DNA from 3 places in the Mycoplana sp. BE70 genome. Region 1 is predicted to be linked to each of the others. Evidence: predicted binding sites of a transcription regulator. Region 1 holds the regulator's gene; each other region holds the start of a gene.
What was found. The regulator PhoB, encoded in region 1, activates phosphate uptake and scavenging genes when phosphate is short. The targets are predictions, from matches to a motif close to TGTCATNNANCTGTCAT.
Positions count from the first base shown of each region.

Region 1 (6,176 bases):
GCGAGCGGCCTGTCGGCCGTGCCCTCCTTGGTCGCCGCCTTTCGCACCTTGGCGTCGTCGATGATCGTGCGAAGATTCTCGGCCGTCATGGCGGAGAGGTCGAGGAAGTGTCTGGCCATGCTGTCAGTCCTGCTGTTTGAGCCTCGGCATCGCCTCAGGCCTGCTTCTTCTCGGCGCTCAGTTTCTCCGCCGCCCGTTCGATCCGTGCCAGCCCCTCGCGCGCCTCTTCGGCCGTCGTGACCAGCGGCGGCAGCAGCCGCAGCACGTTGTCACCGGCCGGGACGAGCAGCATGTGTTCCGCGCGAACCGCCTTGAGCAGGTCGGCCGAGGGAACCCTGGCCTTGATGCCGAGCATCAGGCCCTCGCCGCGGACATCCTCGATGATATCCGGAAAGCGGTCCGCCAGCGAGGCCAGGCCCTGACGCAGCACCAGCGCCACGTCGCGAACATGTTCCAGGAACCCCTTTTCCAGCACGACGTCCAGGACCGCATTGCCGACGGCCATGGCCAGCGGATTGCCGCCATAGGTCGAGCCGTGCGTGCCCGCGACCATTCCGGCCGCAGCCTCCGCCGTCGCCAGGCAGGCGCCGAGGGGAAAGCCGCCGCCGATGCCTTTCGCGACCGCCATGATGTCCGGCGTGACGCCGGCCCATTCATGGGCAAACAGCTTGCCGGTCCGGCCGACGCCGGACTGCACCTCGTCAAGCACGAGCAGCAGCCCGTATTCGTCGCAGAGCGCGCGCAGTTCCCGCAGGAACTCGTTCGACACGACGCGGATGCCGCCTTCGCCCTGTACCGGCTCGATCAGGATTGCCGCCGTCTCTTCCGTTATCGCGGCCTTTACGGCCGCGATGTCGCCGAAGGGCACCTGATAGAAACCGGGCGCCTTGGGTCCGAAGCCTTCGAGGTACTTCTCCTGGCCGCCGGCGGCGATCGTCGCCAGCGTCCGGCCATGGAAGGCCCCCTCGAAGGTGATGACGTGAAACTTGCCAGGATGGCCCTTGGCGAAATGATAGCGCCGCGCCGTCTTGATTGCGCACTCCAGCGCCTCTGCGCCGGAATTGGTGAAGAACACCTTGTCGGCGAACGTCGCGTCGATCAGCCGCTTACCAAGCGTTTCCTGTCCCGGCACCTCGTAGAGGTTCGAAACGTGCCAGACCTTGTCGGCCTGGCTCTTGAGGCTGTCGACCAGTTGTGGATGGGCATGGCCAAGCGAATTGACCGCAACGCCGGCGGCAAAGTCGAGATAGCGCGAGCCGTCTTCCGCGATCAGCCAGACGCCTTCGCCGCGCTCGAAGCGCAGCGGCGCACGCAGATAGGTCTCGTAAAGCGGCGTGGCATCAGCCATGGCGCGTATCTCCTTCGCAGCGGATGCGGAAATCCATTCCCGTCTTGAGCTTTCCGTGTGGAAAAATGAAAAATGCCGCCCTACGGCGGCCGCGGCACTATCAGCATTTCGGCGGTCGATGTCAATAAAAGTAGCTTCCATCCGTTCCACCTCAATTGGTCGCGGAGACGGACCCGACTTGCGCGCGGAAAGTGTCGCCGGGCAGTCACACCAAACTAGCAAGTTGGGGAAAACTGGAAAATCGATTCGGCCTGAATCGGGCGAGTCTTGTCACAGAGTCCCCCTGTCAGTAGGTTAAAAGTCAATTGCTAGACTGCATGCGGCGGAACTAGTCACCCACAGTATCAAGGCGTTCCGTGCTCCGGAGCCATCCGGGGCATTGGCGACGGATTCCCGGTAGCGAACGCTGGAATGGAGGCGATAGGATGAACTGGACAGACGAGAGGGTCGAGAAGCTTAAGAAGCTCTGGTCCGAAGGACTGAGCGCCAGCCAGATCGCAGCACAACTCGGCGGCGTCAGCCGCAACGCGGTCATCGGCAAGGTGCACCGCCTCGCCCTTCCCGGTCGCGCTAAAGCCGGCGGCACGCCGACGGCGACACGGGCCAAGCGGCCGGCCGCCGCGCCGCGCCCCTCGAACTTCGCCCCGCGCGTCGTGACCCGCACCGTCGCCCGCCCGGCAGGCGCGACCGTCGTCAAGGAAGAAGTCGCGTTTGAGTACGACGACGCGCCGCTCGCGCGGATCGACACGAACGTCGTCTTGCCGATGTCGCGCCGGCTGGAACTGACGGAACTCACCGAGCGCACTTGCAAGTGGCCGAACGGCGACCCGCTGACCGACGATTTTCACTTCTGCGGCAACGAGTCCCCGGACAACTCGCCCTACTGCCTCTTCCATCAGCGCCTGGCTTACCAGCCGTCGGCCGAACGTCGGCGCATGCGGTAACCGGCGACACGCTGGAAAAAGACAGAATTGCAAACGGGCCCCGCGGGGCCCGTTTTTCGTTTCCGATTGTTTCCAGCCGATCAGGCCTCCAGCGAATAGCCGGCCCCGCGCACAGTGCGGATGACGTCCTGCATGTTGGAGAAGTTCAGCGCCTTGCGCAGCCGGCCGACATGCACATCGACCGTGCGCTCGTCGACATAGATGTCATGTCCCCAGACGCCGTCGAGCAGCTGCGAGCGCGAAAAGACGCGCCCGGGAGAGGTCATGAAGAACTCGAGCAGGCGGAATTCCGTCGGACCGAGGCGCACCTCGCGCGTCCGGCGATGGACGCGGTGCGTCTCGCGGTCGAGTTCGATATCGCCGCACTTCAGCAGCGTCGAGACCACTTCCGGCCGGGCGCGCCGCAGCATCGCCTTCACCCGCGCCATCAGCTCCGGCGTCGAGAAGGGCTTCACCACATAGTCGTCGGCACCGGTGGCAAGACCCCGCACCCTTTCACTCTCCTCGCCGCGGGCCGTCAGCATGATGATCGGCAGGCGTTCGGTCTCGGAGCGCTGGCGCAGGCGCCGGCATAGCTCGATGCCGGAAACGCCGGGCAGCATCCAGTCGAGGATCAGGAGATCCGGTTGGCGCTCCTGCAGGCGGATCTCCGCCTCGTCGCCGCGCAGGATCGTATCGACCTCGAAGCCTTCGGCCTCGAGGTTGTAGCGCAGGAGGACGCTCAGCGCCTCCTCGTCTTCTACCACGGTAATCTTGGGAACCATGCCTTGCGAACTCCGGCGTTCTAGAATTCAAACAGTGCGACGCAGATCATTCCTTCTCCGCGCCGACCGAGGTGGTGTGATCGTCCTTCGGGCGCTCGCCTTCCGGCGGCGCACCCGTCGCCATGTAGAAGATCGTCTCGGCGATGTTGGTGGCATGGTCGCCGATGCGTTCGATGTTCTTGGCGCAGAACAGAAGATGGGTGCAGGGCGTGATGTTGCGCGGGTCTTCCATCATGTAGGTCAGAAGCTCCCGGAACAGCGAGGTGTAGACCGCGTCGATCTCGTCGTCGCGCTCGCGGATCTCCTTGGCCTTCTCGACGTTGCGCGACGCATACACGTCGAGCACTTCCTTCAACTGCATCAGTGCCAGTTCCGCGAGATGCTCCAGACCGCGGGCAAGCTTGCGCGGCATGCCGGAACTCTGCACGGCGATGACGCGCTTGGCGTTGTTCTTGCCAAGGTCGCCGACGCGCTCGAGTTCCGCAGCGATGCGGATCGCGCCCATGATCTCGCGCAGGTCCGCCGCCATTGGCTGGCGCTTGGCGATCGTCAGGATCGCCTTCTCGTTGATCTGCCGCTCGGCAGTGTCGAGGATGACATCTTCCGAGATGACCTTCTGCGCCAGCGCGGCGTCGGTGTTGACCAGGGCGCGCACGCTGTCGCCCACCATCTGCTCGGCGGTGCCGCCCATCTCCGAGATGCGGCGCGCAAGGTACTTCAATTCTTCGTCGTAGACGGAAGCGATGTGGGGCGATGACATGGTGTGATCCTCAACTGGCGCCATAGCGCCGGGTATTCATTTGCGACGTTGCACCGGGTTCAGCCGAACCGGCCCATGATGTAGTCCTGCGTGCGCTGGTCGTCGGGGTTGGTGAACATCTTGTCGGTGTCGTTCTCCTCGACCAGGTTGCCCAGATGGAACATGGCGGTGCGCTGCGAAACGCGTGCGGCCTGTTGCATCGAATGGGTGACGATGACGATCGTGAAGTTTTCGCGCAGCTCGTGGATCAGTTCCTCGACCTTGGCGGTGGCGATCGGATCGAGCGCCGAGCAGGGCTCGTCCATCAGGATCACCTCCGGGCTGACGGCTACGGCGCGGGCGATGCAGAGACGCTGCTGCTGGCCGCCGGAGAGGCCCGTGCCGCCTTCATGCAGGCGGTCCTTCACCTCGTTCCAGAGACCGGCCTTTTGCAGACTGTGCTCGACGACCTGGTCCAGATCCGCCTTGTTCTTGGCGAGACCGTGGATCCGTGGCCCGTAGGCGACGTTCTCATAGATCGACTTCGGAAAAGGGTTCGGCTTCTGGAACACCATGCCGACACGGGCGCGAAGCTCGACCACATCGATCGCGGGGTCGTAAATGTCGTCGCCATCGAGCGTGATCGCACCGGTGACGCGGCAATTGTCGATCGTGTCGTTCATGCGGTTGAGCGTGCGCAGGAACGTCGACTTGCCGCAGCCGGACGGACCGATCAGCGCCGTCACCGTATTCTCGCGGATGTTGAGGTTCACGTCGTAGAGGGCGCGTTTGTCGCCGTAGTAAACGGAGACATCCCTGCCGATCATCTTGTAAGGCACAGAGTTCATCTTCTTTTCCAGCGCTTCTTCAGCCACGGCTTCGGTCATGATGTTCATCTGCTTCTATCTCACTACCAGCGGCGCTCAAACCGGCGCCGCAACAGGATTGCGCCAAAGTTCATAATGATGAGGAAGACGAGCAGGACGATGATCGCCCCCGAAGTCCGCTCGACAAAGGCGCGCTCGGCCTCGTTCGCCCACATGTAGATCTGCACCGGCAGGGCCGTCGACGGATCGAGCGGCGTGGCGGGAACGTTGGCGACGAAGGCGACCATGCCGATCAGGAGGAGCGGCGCGGTCTCGCCGAGCGCGTGCGCCAGGCCGATGATCGTGCCGGTCAGGATGCCGGGCATGGCAAGCGGCAGGACGTGGTGGAAGATCGTCTGCATCTTCGAGGCGCCGAGACCGAGGGCGGCCGCACGGATCGACGGCGGAACGGCCCGCAAAGCCGCGCGTGTGGCAATGATGATTGTCGGCAAGGTCATCAGCGTCAGCACCAGACCGCCGACGAGCGGCGCCGAGCGCGGCAGGCCGGCAAAGTTGATGAAGACGGCGAGCCCGAGAAGGCCGTAGACGATCGAAGGCACGGCGGCGAGATTGTTGATGTTGACTTCGATCAGATCGGTCAGCCGGTTCTTCGGCGCGAACTCCTCCAGGTAGATGGACGCGGCGACGCCGATCGGCAGAGATAGCACCAGCACGATGCCCATCAGATAGAGCGAGCCCACGAGCGCCACGCCGAGGCCGGCGGCTTCCGGCCGGCTGGAATTGCCATTGACGAACAGCCCGGTATTGAAACCCTTGGCGAGCACACCTTCCTCCGCAAGCTGCTTCATCCAGCCGACCTGCTTGTCGGAAACCTTGCGGTTCTTCTCGTCGACAGTCAGGTCGAACTGCCCCTTGAAGGCGGAATCGATGGTGGCGCTGGCGAGAACGGTGACGGGCACGGTCTTGCCGATGATCGAGGGATCGTCGGCCACCATATCGCGCAGCGTCACACGCGCGCTATCCGACACCATCGCCGAAACCTGCTTCAGCGCCGCCCGATCGGTCGACTTGACGCCGAGCTTCTCGGCCAGCGCATTGCGCACCAGCAACGGATAGTTAGCGGTAACCAGCACCTTCGGATCGGTGGCGCGCTTGTTGGAGGGGTCGATGACCTTTTCGGAGAATTCGACCGGCAGCGTCATCTCCGTCTGCTGGAAGGCGGTGTAGCCCTTGCCGGCGACCGACCACAGCAGCACGAACAGGAACACGAGGCCGAAGACGATCGCGGCGAGACCATAGAAGCGGAAACGGCGTTCGGCGGCATAGCGGCGGCGAATGCCGATGTCGCGGCGCGGCGGCGCCTTGGAGACCGTATCGCCGGAAACCGGTGAGAGGAGATCGGTCATTCGTACTGCTCCCGGTATTTGCGGACGATATAGAGCGCGTAGATGTTGAGTGCGAGCGTGATGCAGAACAGGGTGATGCCCAGCGCGAAGGCCACCAGCGTCTGCGGCGAGGTGAACTCCAGGTCGCCGGTCAACTGGTTGACGATCT
Region 1 is NZ_JAVDTM010000001.1:256,462-262,637, forward strand. It holds gene argF (ornithine carbamoyltransferase) at 1-119, opposite strand, end outside; gene J2Y48_RS01245 (aspartate aminotransferase family protein) at 155-1,348, opposite strand; gene J2Y48_RS01250 (GcrA family cell cycle regulator) at 1,774-2,292, shown strand; gene phoB (phosphate regulon transcriptional regulator PhoB) at 2,373-3,056, opposite strand; gene phoU (phosphate signaling complex protein PhoU) at 3,103-3,816, opposite strand; gene pstB (phosphate ABC transporter ATP-binding protein PstB) at 3,876-4,691, opposite strand; gene pstA (phosphate ABC transporter permease PstA) at 4,706-6,028, opposite strand; gene pstC (phosphate ABC transporter permease subunit PstC) at 6,025-6,176, opposite strand, start outside.

Region 2 (6,176 bases), on a different contig from region 1:
TTCTTGTCGAACTTGATCTTCGAACGGTCAATATTCGACCAGTCGACGTCGTTCATCTTGAACTTGTCGCGATCGATGTTGATGTCGTTGAAGCACTTGTCGCAATCGATGTCGACGTCGCCACCCCAATTGCCGCCCCAGACGCCCCAGTCGTCCCAGTCAACCGCCGCCGCCCAGATCGCGGCACCAGTGATCGCCGCTGCGAAATAGGGCGCCGTGGGATAGTAGTAGTTCGGGTAGGGATCGTTGTAGTAGCTGATCGGAGCCGCCGCGTAGCCGGGCTCGTAAAGCATTTGCGGCTCGTACTGCGGGACGTAGATCACTTCCGGATTGGCGGCCTGGATCACCACGTTGTCGCCCTGCGCTTCGACCTTGATCTTGTCATCCGACTTGATCATGCCCTCGACCACGGCCTTGTCGCGCAAGGTCTGGATCGCCATCAGCACGTCCTTTTGCTGGTAGGCGAGCGCGCTGCCGAGCGACTGCGTCCAGTCGAGGTCGTCACTCATCATCTTGACGATCTCGGGGTAGTTGAGCAGCGAAATCACGCTGTCGTCCCAGTCCTTGTCCGGCTCCAGGTCCTTGTTCGACTTCTTCTTCTCGAGGAAGCGCTCGGCCTCGACGATCTGCAGCGGAAACAGCGAGGCGGAGGAGACCAGAGCAACCAACTCGTCGGGATAGAGCGCGATGCGCGCCACCAGCACCTCCAGTTCGTCCTCGGTCAAGAGGTCGGGCTGTTCGGCCTGGGCGCCGCTGGAACTGGCCGGGGCGGAAGCCTGCTGTTGCTGCTGCTGCTGCTGAGCCAAAGCTGATTCCGACCAGGAAACGCTCGCTGTCGCCAGCAAAAGGCCGATGGCGACGTTCGAGCGCAGGCAGCTTGAAAACCTTTCGAAATCCATGACCTTGAAACCTCCCATCCGGTACACACCGGTCATTCAGCTTCAGTCTCGAGGACGCTCAACCTGGCCAGCGCTTCAAGCTGGCCATCATGCTCACGTTGCTGGGAACGCAAGACGCCCCGGCATCACGGCATGGTTAAACCCACGCACGATTGTGTTCCAAAGCAACGAGGAAAGGTAGTGGCCATGCCGTAGCTACATGTAGCCACGCCCGTATGCACGGCAGGCGGCGGAGACCCGCTGCCCCTGACTGCGCAGTGCAACACCTCAACGAGGCTGCCGATTTTGGCGGGAATACCGGTGTTTTTCACCTTCAGGACGCGGCCGCGCAATCGAGGCGCACAGCCCGGCGGTCATTGACCGCCGAGCAACCCGACAACCCAAAAGGTCAAAGCCGACACCAACGCCGCGGCCGGCAGCGTCACGAACCAGGCAACCACGATGTTTGTCGCGAGTCCCCACCGCACCGCCGAGACGCGGCGAGCCGCGCCGACGCCGATGATGGCGCCGGTGATCGTATGGGTGGTGGAGACCGGAATTCCGAGCCAGGTCGCACCGAACAGCGTGATCGCGCCGCCGGTTTCCGCGCAGAAGCCCTGCATGGGATTCAGCCGGGTGATCTTCGACCCCATCGTGTGCACGATGCGCCAACCGCCGAACAGCGTGCCCAGAGCAATCGCGGCCTGGCAGGTGATGACCACCCAGAAGGGGACGTAGAATTCGGAGCCGAGATGGCCCTGCGAGAAGAGCAGGACGGCAATGATGCCCATCGTCTTCTGGGCATCGTTGCCGCCATGGCCCAGTGAATAGAGAGATGCGGAGATGAACTGCATCCCTCGAAACGCCTTGTCGACGGCGAACGGCGTCTGCTTCACGAAAATCCAGGAGACGAGCAGTACCAGCATCAGCGCGAGGAAGAAGCCGATGGCCGGCGACATGAAGATGGCGCCGACCGTCTTCGCCACGCCCCAGAACACGATGGCATCACCACCGCTTCGCGCCAGGCCAGCGCCCACCAGCCCGCCGATCAACGCGTGCGAAGAACTGGAAGGAATGCCGAACAGCCAGGTGACGACGTTCCAGACGATCGCCCCCATCAGGGCGGAGAAGATCACCAAGGGCGTGACGATGGCCGGATCGATGATGCCTCGGCCGATCGTCTCGGCCACATGCAAGCCGAAGAAAAGGAAGGCTATGAAGTTGAAAAAGGCCGCCCACATCACCGCATATTGCGGCCTGAGCACCCGCGTCGAAACGATGGTGGCGATCGAGTTGGCCGCATCGTGCAGCCCGTTCAGGAAATCGAACAGCAGCGCGATGCCGATGAGCGCCACCAGCAGTGGAAGGGCGAGGGTGGCCTCCATCAGACGTTCTCGATCACGATGCCGCTGATCTCGTTCGCCACGTCCTCGAAGCGGTCGACGACCTTCTCGAGCTGACCGTAAAGCTCGCTGCCGATCATGTAGGCCATCGGGTTGGAGGCGCCGTGGCGACGGAACAGGTCCTTCAGCCCCGCCTCATGCAATTCGTCCGCCCGCCCCTCGATGCGCATCACCTCCTCGGCGATCGCATTGAGGCGGGTGATGTTGGCGCCGATCTTGTTCAGCAGCGGAACGGCCTCGGCGACGAGGCGGGCGGCCCGAACGATGATCGTCCCCATTTCCTGCATGCCTGGGTCGAAGCTCGACTGCTCGAACAGGCGGATCGTCTTGACCGTCTTGTGCATCATGTCGATCGCGTCGTCGAGCGACTGGATCAGGTCCTTGATGTCACCGCGGTCGAACGGGGTGATGAAGCTCTTGCGGACCGCATGGAGCACCTCGGCGGTGATGTGGTCCGCCTTGTCTTCCAGTTCGACGATGCGGTTGCAATACTGCTCGATGTCCGGCCCACCGGCCAGCACCTTCTCCAGCGCTTCCGCCCCGCCGACGACGGTGAGCGCATGCGCGTCGAACAGGTCGAAGAACCGGTCTTCCCGGGGCATCAGGGCACGAAACCAACTCAGCACGATCGTTTTTCCATGTATGACAGAATTGCGACAGCACATAGAACAGAGAAACCGGCGTGGAAAGACGCAAGGACCGGAAATGCCGCGCCGGTTGGCGTTCGCAATGCGATCCTTCCCCAGTTTTTTGAGCGAACTGGCCTGTCAGAGGCTGATTAGCGCGATGCCGGCGACTGCCAGGGCGGCTCCGGACCAGGCAGAAGCGGTGGGCGCGTTCCCCGTCCGCATCCAGACCATGGGCAGGATCAGCAGCGGCGTCAGCGACGACAGCGTCGCGACGATACCCACATTGCCGCGGGCGAGTGCCGCCATTAGCAGCGACATCCCGACTCCGGTGCCGAAGAAGGCCGCAGCGAAGGCTATGAGGCGGGTTCGCTTCGTGAAGTGACCGGTGCTCTTCACCGCGGCAATGGGCAGCGAGGACAGAACAAGATAGAACAGGGCAGCTACGCCCGAGCGGATCGCCATGGCTGTAAAGGGCTCCACGCCCGAAGCCATCGCCGGCCGCGCCGCCAACGTGCCGATCGCCTGGCCAATTGCCGTGATCAGGCCGAGCGCAATGCCCAGCCCGGCGAAGCGCGCGATTTTGGAAGCGGTTGCCGGGCTTTTGCCCTCCTTCGGTCCGCAGATCGCCAAGGCTACGCCTGCGACCACAAGCCCGATGCCGATGCCCTGCTGGCCAGTTATCGTTTCGCCGAGCCCCAGATAGCCGAACAGCACGGCGAAGGGTGCAGTCAACGAGTAGAGCAGCGAAGTCATTCGCGCGCCAGCAATGTAGATTGCCGCGAAATAGGCACTACTGGCGATAATGATGCCGAACAGGCCGGAAAGTGCGAGTGTACCTGCCTGCCACGGTTCGATTGCACGCCAGCCGCCAGTAACAAGCGATGCGGCACCCGTTATGCCAAAGCCGGCGAACATCTGCCAACGGGTAAGCACGATCAGCGGCACGCGGCCCTTCAATTCACCAATCAGAATGGCGCTCAAGGCGACGCAGGCGGCGGAGGAAATGGCGAGGAGCTCGGATATGTACATGGGGATCGTCTGTGGAATGCTGCTCCGCCTATGGCACAGAGCGAAACGATGCGACAATCACTAAAACTCGTGTCAACAATTCGTTCACAGCTCTCCGCGTTGTAGAAAAGCGCAGCGCGGCAACGGCAGACGTCTCCGCAACAATCAGCTCGGAAACCCTAACGCTTGCTCCAAAGCCTCCCAGGACTCGTCCATGGCGAAGGCCGGCGACAGGAAGGGGATGCCGACGTGACCAAAGCGGATCGACAACTGCCTTTCGGCGATTTCCTCGTCAACGCCGGCAATCTGGTGAAGATATATAAGTGAGACTAGACCGGTCCGATCGGCTCCGGAACGACAATGGATGAGGATGGGCTTTGGCGCGTCACGCAGAAGCACCACGAGTTCCTTCGTCTTCGCCAGCGTGAGCACTCTAGACGAGGACATCCCGAAATCGAAATGCCTGACATCGAGCCGCTCGGCGGTTGCCACCTCGCTTTGGTACCAAGGCCTACTGCTCGGGCCGCGAAGATTCACGATCGTTCGGATTCCGTACTGGCGCACATAGCGCTCGATCTGCGCGGCCGAAGGCTGAGCGGAGCGATAGAGTTCACCCGGAATGACTTCGTGGAAATTGCCGGCGAGTTGCAGGCCAATCAGAAAGGCACTGACCACAAAAGCAATGAGTGCCGTCAGTGTTCCCGCCCAGGCAATGTATCTGCGCGCCAAACTCCACCCCCGCAATCTCCCCCGGCCGTACGGCCCGGGAAAGGTCCGCACTGTCGCTTGCCGAGCTGACAGGTTACTGAACGCGCGCGCTAGAGACAACCTCGCCCCGGAGCGAGTGAGCGAGTCCGTCCCGGGCCCCCGACACCACCGGTCACGCCACCCCGCTTGCTAGAATTGTCCGTCCAGGGTGCCAACCGCACGATAGAGTTCCGGCCGGCGGTCGCGGAACAGGCCCCAGCCCCAGCGCTGCCGCTCGATGGCGTCAAGATCGAAGGTGGCGGTCAGTACCGCCTCGCTCTGCCGGTCGGCCTCGGCGATCTTCGCGCCGGTCTGGTCGGCGATGAACGACGAACCGTAGAAGGTCATCGAGGTGTTGTTGCGCCCTTCCTCGGTGCCGATGCGGTTCGAGGCGACGACGGGCACCATGTTGGCGCCGGCATGGCCCTGCATCACGCGCTGCCAGTGCGCGGCGCTGTCGAGCGTCGGGTCCTGCGGTTCGGTGCCGATCGCGGTCGGATAGAGCAGGATTTCCGCACCCAGCAGCGCCATGCTGCGCGCCGCTTCCGGGAACCATTGGTCCCAGCAAATGCCGCAGCCGATCGTGCCGAAGCGGGTCTTCCAGACCTTGAAACCGGTGTCGCCAGGCGAGAAATAGAACTTTTCCGTATAGCCCGGGCCGTCCGGTATGTGGCTCTTGCGGTAATTGCCGAGAACGCTACCGTCCGCGTCGACGATCGCCACCGAATTGAAGTGCGCCGGGCCGGCCTTTTCGAAATAGCTGACGGGCAGCACGACGCCGAGTTCCTTGGCAAGCCTTGCGAAATGCGCCACCAGCGGATTGCCCTCCAGCGGCCGTGCGAGCACATTGAAGCCGGAAAACTGGTCCTGGCAGAAGTACGGGGTCTCGAACAGCTCCTGGATCAGGATGATATTCGCCCCGCGTCCCGCCGCCTCGCGCACCAGCCGGTCGGCGGTGGCAATGTTCTGGTCGGTATCCCAGCTGCAGGCCATCTGCGTGGCTGCCAGCGTCACTTGCCGCATGGTGATGCTCCCTTGTTTGCTTGCGACGCAAGCCCTTCTGCTCGAACTGCCCTCATCCGCCTGCCGGCACCTTCTCCCCGTGAACGGGGAGAAGGGACAGGCCGTACCGTCTTCGTCCCTCTCCCCGCCTGCGGGGGAGGTTTGGGTGAGGGGCTAAAGCGTCACCGTACTTGTTTCACGCCTGATAGGTGATCCGCCCGTCGCAGATTGTCGTGACCGGCCGCACCGAGGCGAGATCTTCGAAGGCCGTGCGCTCGACGTCGCCGGACAGGACAACGACGTCGGCGAGGTAGCCCTCCTTGAGCACGCCCTTGCGATCCTCCATGAATTCGACCCAGGCGCTGGTCTTCGTGTAAGCCACAAGCGTCTCCTGCAACGTCAGCCGCTGGTCGGCCATGTCTGCCTTCCAGGTCTTGCGCGTCATCGCGTCATGGATGCAGCTCATCGGATCGAGCGGCGAGACCGGCCAGTCGGTGGCGAAGACGATG
Region 2 is NZ_JAVDTM010000005.1:246,962-253,137, forward strand. It holds gene J2Y48_RS11510 (DUF3300 domain-containing protein) at 1-899, opposite strand, end outside; gene J2Y48_RS11515 (anion permease) at 1,253-2,263, opposite strand; gene J2Y48_RS11520 (DUF47 domain-containing protein) at 2,263-2,907, opposite strand; gene J2Y48_RS25355 (EamA family transporter) at 3,049-3,558, opposite strand; partial or broken gene J2Y48_RS25360 (EamA family transporter) at 3,547-3,939, opposite strand; gene J2Y48_RS11530 (dual specificity protein phosphatase family protein) at 4,084-4,647, opposite strand; gene aguB (N-carbamoylputrescine amidase) at 4,816-5,688, opposite strand; gene J2Y48_RS11540 (amidohydrolase) at 5,864-6,176, opposite strand, start outside.
Region 2: a site for PhoB is predicted at 2,924-2,940, ahead of J2Y48_RS11520 (DUF47 domain-containing protein). Genes of this name have one in related genera too.

Region 3 (6,176 bases), on a different contig from region 1:
GCCAGTATGCGTCCAACAGGCGAAGCTCTTCTGCGGCAAGAGCGTTTTCTGTTCGCGTATCGGTCGTCCGTTCTTGCTTGCCCTTGTCCGTCTTGTCCGGTTCCATCGAAGCCTCCTTGCCAAGTCGGATTGCGTTCGAGAAGTTGGTTGCTATCCCGCCGGGGCGCTACTACGCGATACGGCGACGGCGGGCCATCCACGCGCAGACGCTCAGGTAAAGTGCTCGACGACGCCCCGCACGCCGTAGACACTTTCCGCTACGGTACGAGCGGCCCGTTTGCATTCCGGTGACTCCACAACGCCCCAGAGATGGACGATCCCATTTTCCACGGTCACGTTGAGGCCGAGTGCTTCCAGGCCGGTATTTTCCAGAAGCCGAACCATGACGCTTCGTTGGATGGCTTCATCTCCCGATGCGGTTTCATCCGGCCTGGCGGCTGTGATTGCGTGCAGCAGGTCCGCGCGACTGACGATCCCCGCCAGGGTCCCGTCCCGCATGACCGGGATGCGCTTGATGCCATGTCGCTGCATGAGGGTTGCGGCCTGCGAAATGGTGGCATTCTCATCGATTGTCACCGGGTCGGGCGTCATCGCGTCGCCGACCTTCCAGGAAGTACGTTTTATGTAGGCATTGGCGCGATGTTCGGCCGGTTCTGTCATCTCGGCAGCAGAAGCGGTCGATCCTCCCCCCAGTTCCGTTCTGCGGATCAGATCGCCTTCGCTGATGATACCCACAAGCTGCCCGTCCCCGCCAACGACGGGAAGGCCGCTGACGCGATGGTCCAGCATGATCCGGGCCGCCTGCCTGATGCTGTTGTCAGGCGACACACCGACAACGGTCGACGACATGACATCCTTGACGCGCATCTCGGTTCCAGCTCGAACGTTAGCGGAGCCTCACGTTAACCCTGTTGCGGGAGTTCGACAACCGTTTGGGCACCGGCACGAGGGGAGGTGCTGTCCTTGAGATTCGAGCAGCACAACGCTTGCGCTTGCGGCGTCAGCCAGCCTCCGCGGCTCCGTTACGGGCCGCGGCGGCTCTGTGCTGCAGATGGAGCGATCAGCCCGGGTACGACGCCTCGACGACGGCAAGCGCCGCCATGTTGACCACGCCGCGCGAGGTCACCGAAGGCGACAGGATGTGAGCCGGCATGGCGGCACCGAGCAGAATCGGACCGACGTGAAGACCGTCCATCATCGTCTTCAGGACGCCGAGCGAAATGTTCGCGGCGTCAAGGTTCGGAAACACCAGGAGGTTGGCCTCGCCGGTCAGCGTGCTGCTGGGCATCACGCGCTGGCGCAGCAATTCGGATATCGCGGAATCGCCGTGCATTTCGCCGTCGGCCTCCAGTTCCGGCGCCCTTTCACGGACAAGGTCCATGGCCTTGCGCATCTTGAAAGCGCTGACCGAATCGCGCGAGCCGAAATTGGAATGCGAAACCAGCGCCGCACGCGGCGTGATGCCGAAGCGGCGGATCTCCTTGGCCGCCATCACCGTCATCTGCGCAACTTCCTCCGAGCTCGGCTCGAAGTTGACATAGGTGTCGGTGAAGAAGGTCGCTCCCCGCTGGGAAATCAGTAGGCTGAGGGCGGAGAAGTCGGTCACCCCCTCGCGCAGGCCGATGATCTGCCGAACGTCGCGCAGGTGCTTGGCATAGCGTCCTTCGACACCGCAGATCAGCGCGTCCGCCTCACCACGGCGCACCGCGAGCGCGCCGATGACCGTCTGGTTCGTGCGAACGATGGTGCGGGCGGCCTCCGGAATCACGCCTAGCCGGCCGACCAGCTTGAAATAGTCGTCGACATATTCGCGGTAACGTGGATCGTCTTCGGGGTTGATGACCTCGAAATCCTGTGAGGGGCGGATGCGCAGGCCGTAACGCTTCAACCGGGCCTCGATGATCTGCGGCCGGCCGATCAGGATCGGCTGGGCGATGTTTTCCTCCATCAACACCTGGGCCGCGCGCAGCACGCGCTCGTCCTCGCCTTCGGAGAAGATCACGCGCTTCTTTTCCGCCTTTTTCGCTGCCGCGAAGATCGGCTTCATGATGAAGCCCGAGCGCCAGACGAAGCGGTTGAGCTGATCCAGATAGGCGTCGAAATCGGCGATCGGCCGGGTGGCGACACCGCTTTCGGCGGCAGCGCGCGCGACCGCCGGGGCGATGCGCAGGATGAGGCGCTGGTCGAACGGCGAGGGGATCAGGTAATTCGGGCCGAATACCGGCGTGTCGCCGGAATAGGCGCGTGCCGCCACGTCCGAGACCTCTTCGCGGGCAAGTGCGGCGATGGCCCGAACCGCCGCCATCTTCATCTCCTCGTTGATCGTGCGGGCACCGCAATCGAGGGCGCCGCGGAAGATGTAGGGGAAGCAGAGAACGTTGTTGACCTGGTTGGGGAAGTCGGAGCGGCCGGTGCAGATCATCGCGTCGGGCCTTGCGGCGCGGGCCTCTTCGGGCATGATCTCCGGCGTCGGGTTCGCCAGCGCCATGATCAGCGGCCTTTCGGCCATGCGCGCCAACAGCTCGGGCTTCATGACTCCGGCCGCGGAAAGGCCGAGGAAGACATCGGCGCCGTCGATCGTCTGCGCCAGCTCGCGCTTGTCGGACTCCTGGGCGTAGACGGCCTTCCACTGGTCCATCAGCGCTTCCCGGCCCTTGTAGACGAGGCCTTCGATGTCGTGGACCCAGATGTTCTCGCGCTTTGCGCCGAGGGTAACGAGCAGATTGAGGCAGGCGAGGGCGGCGGCTCCGGCGCCGGACGCGATGATCTTCGCCTTGGCGATGTCCTTGCCGGCGAGTTCCAGCCCGTTCATGATCGCTGCGGCGACGATGATCGCCGTACCGTGCTGGTCGTCGTGAAAGACGGGGATGTCCATCTTCTCGCGCAGCCGGTGTTCGACGTCGAAGCATTCCGGCGCCTTGATGTCCTCGAGATTGATGCCGCCGAAGGTCGGCTCGAGGGCGGAGATGACGTTGACCATCTCATCTACGGTTGCCGCGTCGATCTCGATATCGAAGACATCGACGCCGGCGAACTTCTTGAAAAGGACGGCCTTGCCTTCCATCACGGGCTTGGAGGCAAGCGGCCCGATGTTGCCGAGGCCCAGCACGGCGGTGCCGTTCGAGATGACCGCGACGAGGTTGGAACGGGCGGTGTAGTCCGCTGCCGTTTCCGGATTGTCGCGGATCGCAAGGCAGGGGGCGGCAACGCCCGGCGAATAGGCGAGCGCCAGGTCGCGCTGGTTGCCGAGCGGCTTGGTCGACTGGATCTCCAGCTTGCCGGGGCGGGGGTAGCGATGAAAGAACAGGGCCTGCTGGTCGATGTCGCCGCTCGTCGGCTTGGAATTCGCTTTCGATTTGTCGCCAGTGGTCATGTTCTTCCTGCCCGTTTCCATTCGCTCTTTCGGCCGTCCTTCTGGCACGGATGGGGCGCGCCGTGAAGTTGGGACCAACGCCATAAAGCCCCAATTGTCCTTACTTGCAACCACCAACCCTGCCTTTGTGGGATGACCAGCGGCGCCACCATCAAAGGCGTGGCGGCAGTGACGACCAATGGTTGTGATGCGTCGCTGTTGATCGTATGAAAACGTCGCTTGAGCCAAGGAGGCCCCGATGAAAGCGGAAGCAAACAAATCCATCGTCCAGGAATATATTGCCGCATTCAACGCATTCGACCTGGAGAGGCTCGCAGAGCTTTTCGCCCCGGACGCAAAAATTCATGGCGTGCTTGGTTTCGGCGTGCTTGCCGATGTCGCTCCGATCTGGCGTGAGTTGCACGAGGGGATGAACATGCGGCTCGAAGCACTCGATATCGTTGCCGACGGCGCCAATGTCGTGGTGCGGCTTCGCGAGACGGGCCGCTTTACCGGGACGTTCCGCGGGGTCGCTGGCCACGAGCCGACCGGACGCTCCTACGAGATCACCGCGATGGAGTGGTTTGTCATCGAGGACGGCCGCATCACCTGTCGTTGGGGTGCGCGCGACAGTGCCGCCATTGCCCGCCAGGTCATCGGGTAGCCGCAGCGCGAAAGAGTGAGCGTTCGGCGCGGCGGCTGTCATCCTGCTGATACACGAGTCTGGTTTTCACCTGCTTGGGGGGAGGCTCTCCCCGAGAGGTATTGCCGGAGTGCATGGGATGAGTGCCAACGACCCGACACCGAACGTGTGCCGCGTGAGAACCTTGTTCCTGTCGGATGTTCACCTTGGCTCGAGGGCGGCAAAGGCGGACTTTCTGCTCGATTTCCTGCGGTGCCATGAGGCGGAGACGATCGTCCTTGTCGGCGATATCGTCGATGGCTGGCGGCTGAAGCGCAGCTGGTACTGGCCGCAGAGCTGCAACGATGTGGTCCAGAAACTGTTGCGCAAGGCGCGCAAGGGGACCCGCATCATCTACATCCCTGGCAACCACGACGAATTCCTGCGGGACTTCCCCGGCGTTCACTTTGGCGGCATCGAGGTCGCACAACAGATCATCCACGAGGCGGCCGACGGCAAACGCTACCTGGTGCTGCACGGCGACGAATTCGACGTCGTCGTGCGCAATGCCCGCCTGCTCGCCTATCTCGGGGACTGGGCCTATGACGCGGCGATCGCTATCAACATCGTGCTTGCCGCCGCGCGCCGGCGTCTCGGCATGCCCTACTGGTCATTCTCGGCCTGGGCGAAGCTGCGGGTCAAGCACGCGGTGAACTTCATCGGCGCCTTCCAGCACGTGGTGGCCGAAGAGGCGCGCCGGCACGACGCCGACGGTGTGATCTGCGGGCACATCCACCATGCCGTGATCGAGGAACTGGACGGGATACGCTATATCAACACCGGCGACTGGGTGGAGAGCTGCACGGCCGTCGTCGAGCATTTCGACGGCCGCATGGAACTGATCTCCTGGCCGTCGCCGGCTGCCCGTTCAGCCGTGACCGCTGCCGTAGACGCGCCAGCCGCGCAGGTGCGAGCGCCGGAGGCCGCGTAAAAACCGGCGTGGGCTAAAATCCCGAGACGCGCCATCGGACTTTATCGACCGAACCGGAGAGGCGGGGACCCGCAGGGGCTGGCAGAAATCACGGATTGGCGCATCTGCCTTGGCGTGGTAATTCTGCCTATCTCTCTATTCAGGTTCCAAACATGCACGCGCCTCACGGCATGGTCGCGACCGCTGGTCCGCCGCGCCTTTTCGTTCTGCGGATCGCGATTGTCTTCTGCGCGCCGATGCTGGTGAACGGCATCGCCCTGCCGTTTTTTCCGATCTGGCTCAATACGCTGTCGATGACGGATTGGGAAATCGGCGTGGTGCTGGCCGTGCCGATGGTGGTCCGCGTCTTTACCGCACCGATTGCAGGTATGATTGCCGACCGGATCGGCGATCGGGCGAGCGTGCTTGTCTGGTCCGGAGCGATGTCGCTTGCGACTGCCATCGCGCTGCTCTCTACGGAACATTTCTGGCCTGTGCTGATCCTCTATACGCTGCAGGGGATCGTCTATGCGCCCTATCTGCCGATCACCGACGCAATTGCTCTCAGCGGCGTGCGCCGCTGGCACTTCGACTACAGCCGCATGCGGTTCTGGGGCTCGCTCGCCTTCATCGTGTCGACCATGATCGGCGGCTGGCTTGCCGGGATATTCGGTGGTGCGATGGTGCTGCCGGCCATGACCGTGGGCTTCATCACCACGGTCATGGCCGCATTCATCGCACCGCGCATCGGCAAGCCGCGCCGGGCGTCACCGATATCGGCGCTGCCGGTTGCTCCGACCGGCTTGGCCGGCCAGATGGACGTGCAATTGATGATGCTCGGCGCGGCGTTGGTAAATGCCAGCCACGGCATGTTCTATGCCTTTTCCGCAATCCTGTGGGGCGCGGAGGGTTTCTCGGGCACTGAAATCGGCCTGCTGTTCAGCGTCGGTGTCGCCGCGGAAGTGCTGTTCTTCATCGTGTCGGCCCGCCTGTGCCGCCGCTTTAGTCTCTGGACGATGATTGTCTTCGGCAGCGCGGTTGCGATGTTCCGGTGGGTCGCCTTCCCCCATGACCTGGGGTTCTTCGGCTATTTCGCATTGCAGAGCCTGCATGCCTTCACCTTCGCCGCCATTCATGTCGGCGTGCAGGGGCGGATCATCGAACGGCTCGCCGAGGAGAAGGAAGCCTCCACGCAGGGGCTGTACTTCTTCTACAACGGCATCTTCATGGCC
Region 3 is NZ_JAVDTM010000009.1:237,614-243,789, reverse strand. It holds gene J2Y48_RS18175 (phosphoketolase family protein) at 1-106, opposite strand, end outside; gene J2Y48_RS18170 (CBS domain-containing protein) at 211-867, opposite strand; gene J2Y48_RS18165 (NADP-dependent malic enzyme) at 1,061-3,373, opposite strand; gene J2Y48_RS18160 (nuclear transport factor 2 family protein) at 3,612-4,016, shown strand; gene J2Y48_RS18155 (UDP-2,3-diacylglucosamine diphosphatase) at 4,135-4,965, shown strand; gene J2Y48_RS18150 (MFS transporter) at 5,118-6,176, shown strand, end outside.
Region 3: a site for PhoB is predicted at 4,053-4,069, ahead of J2Y48_RS18155 (UDP-2,3-diacylglucosamine diphosphatase). Genes of this name have one in related genera too.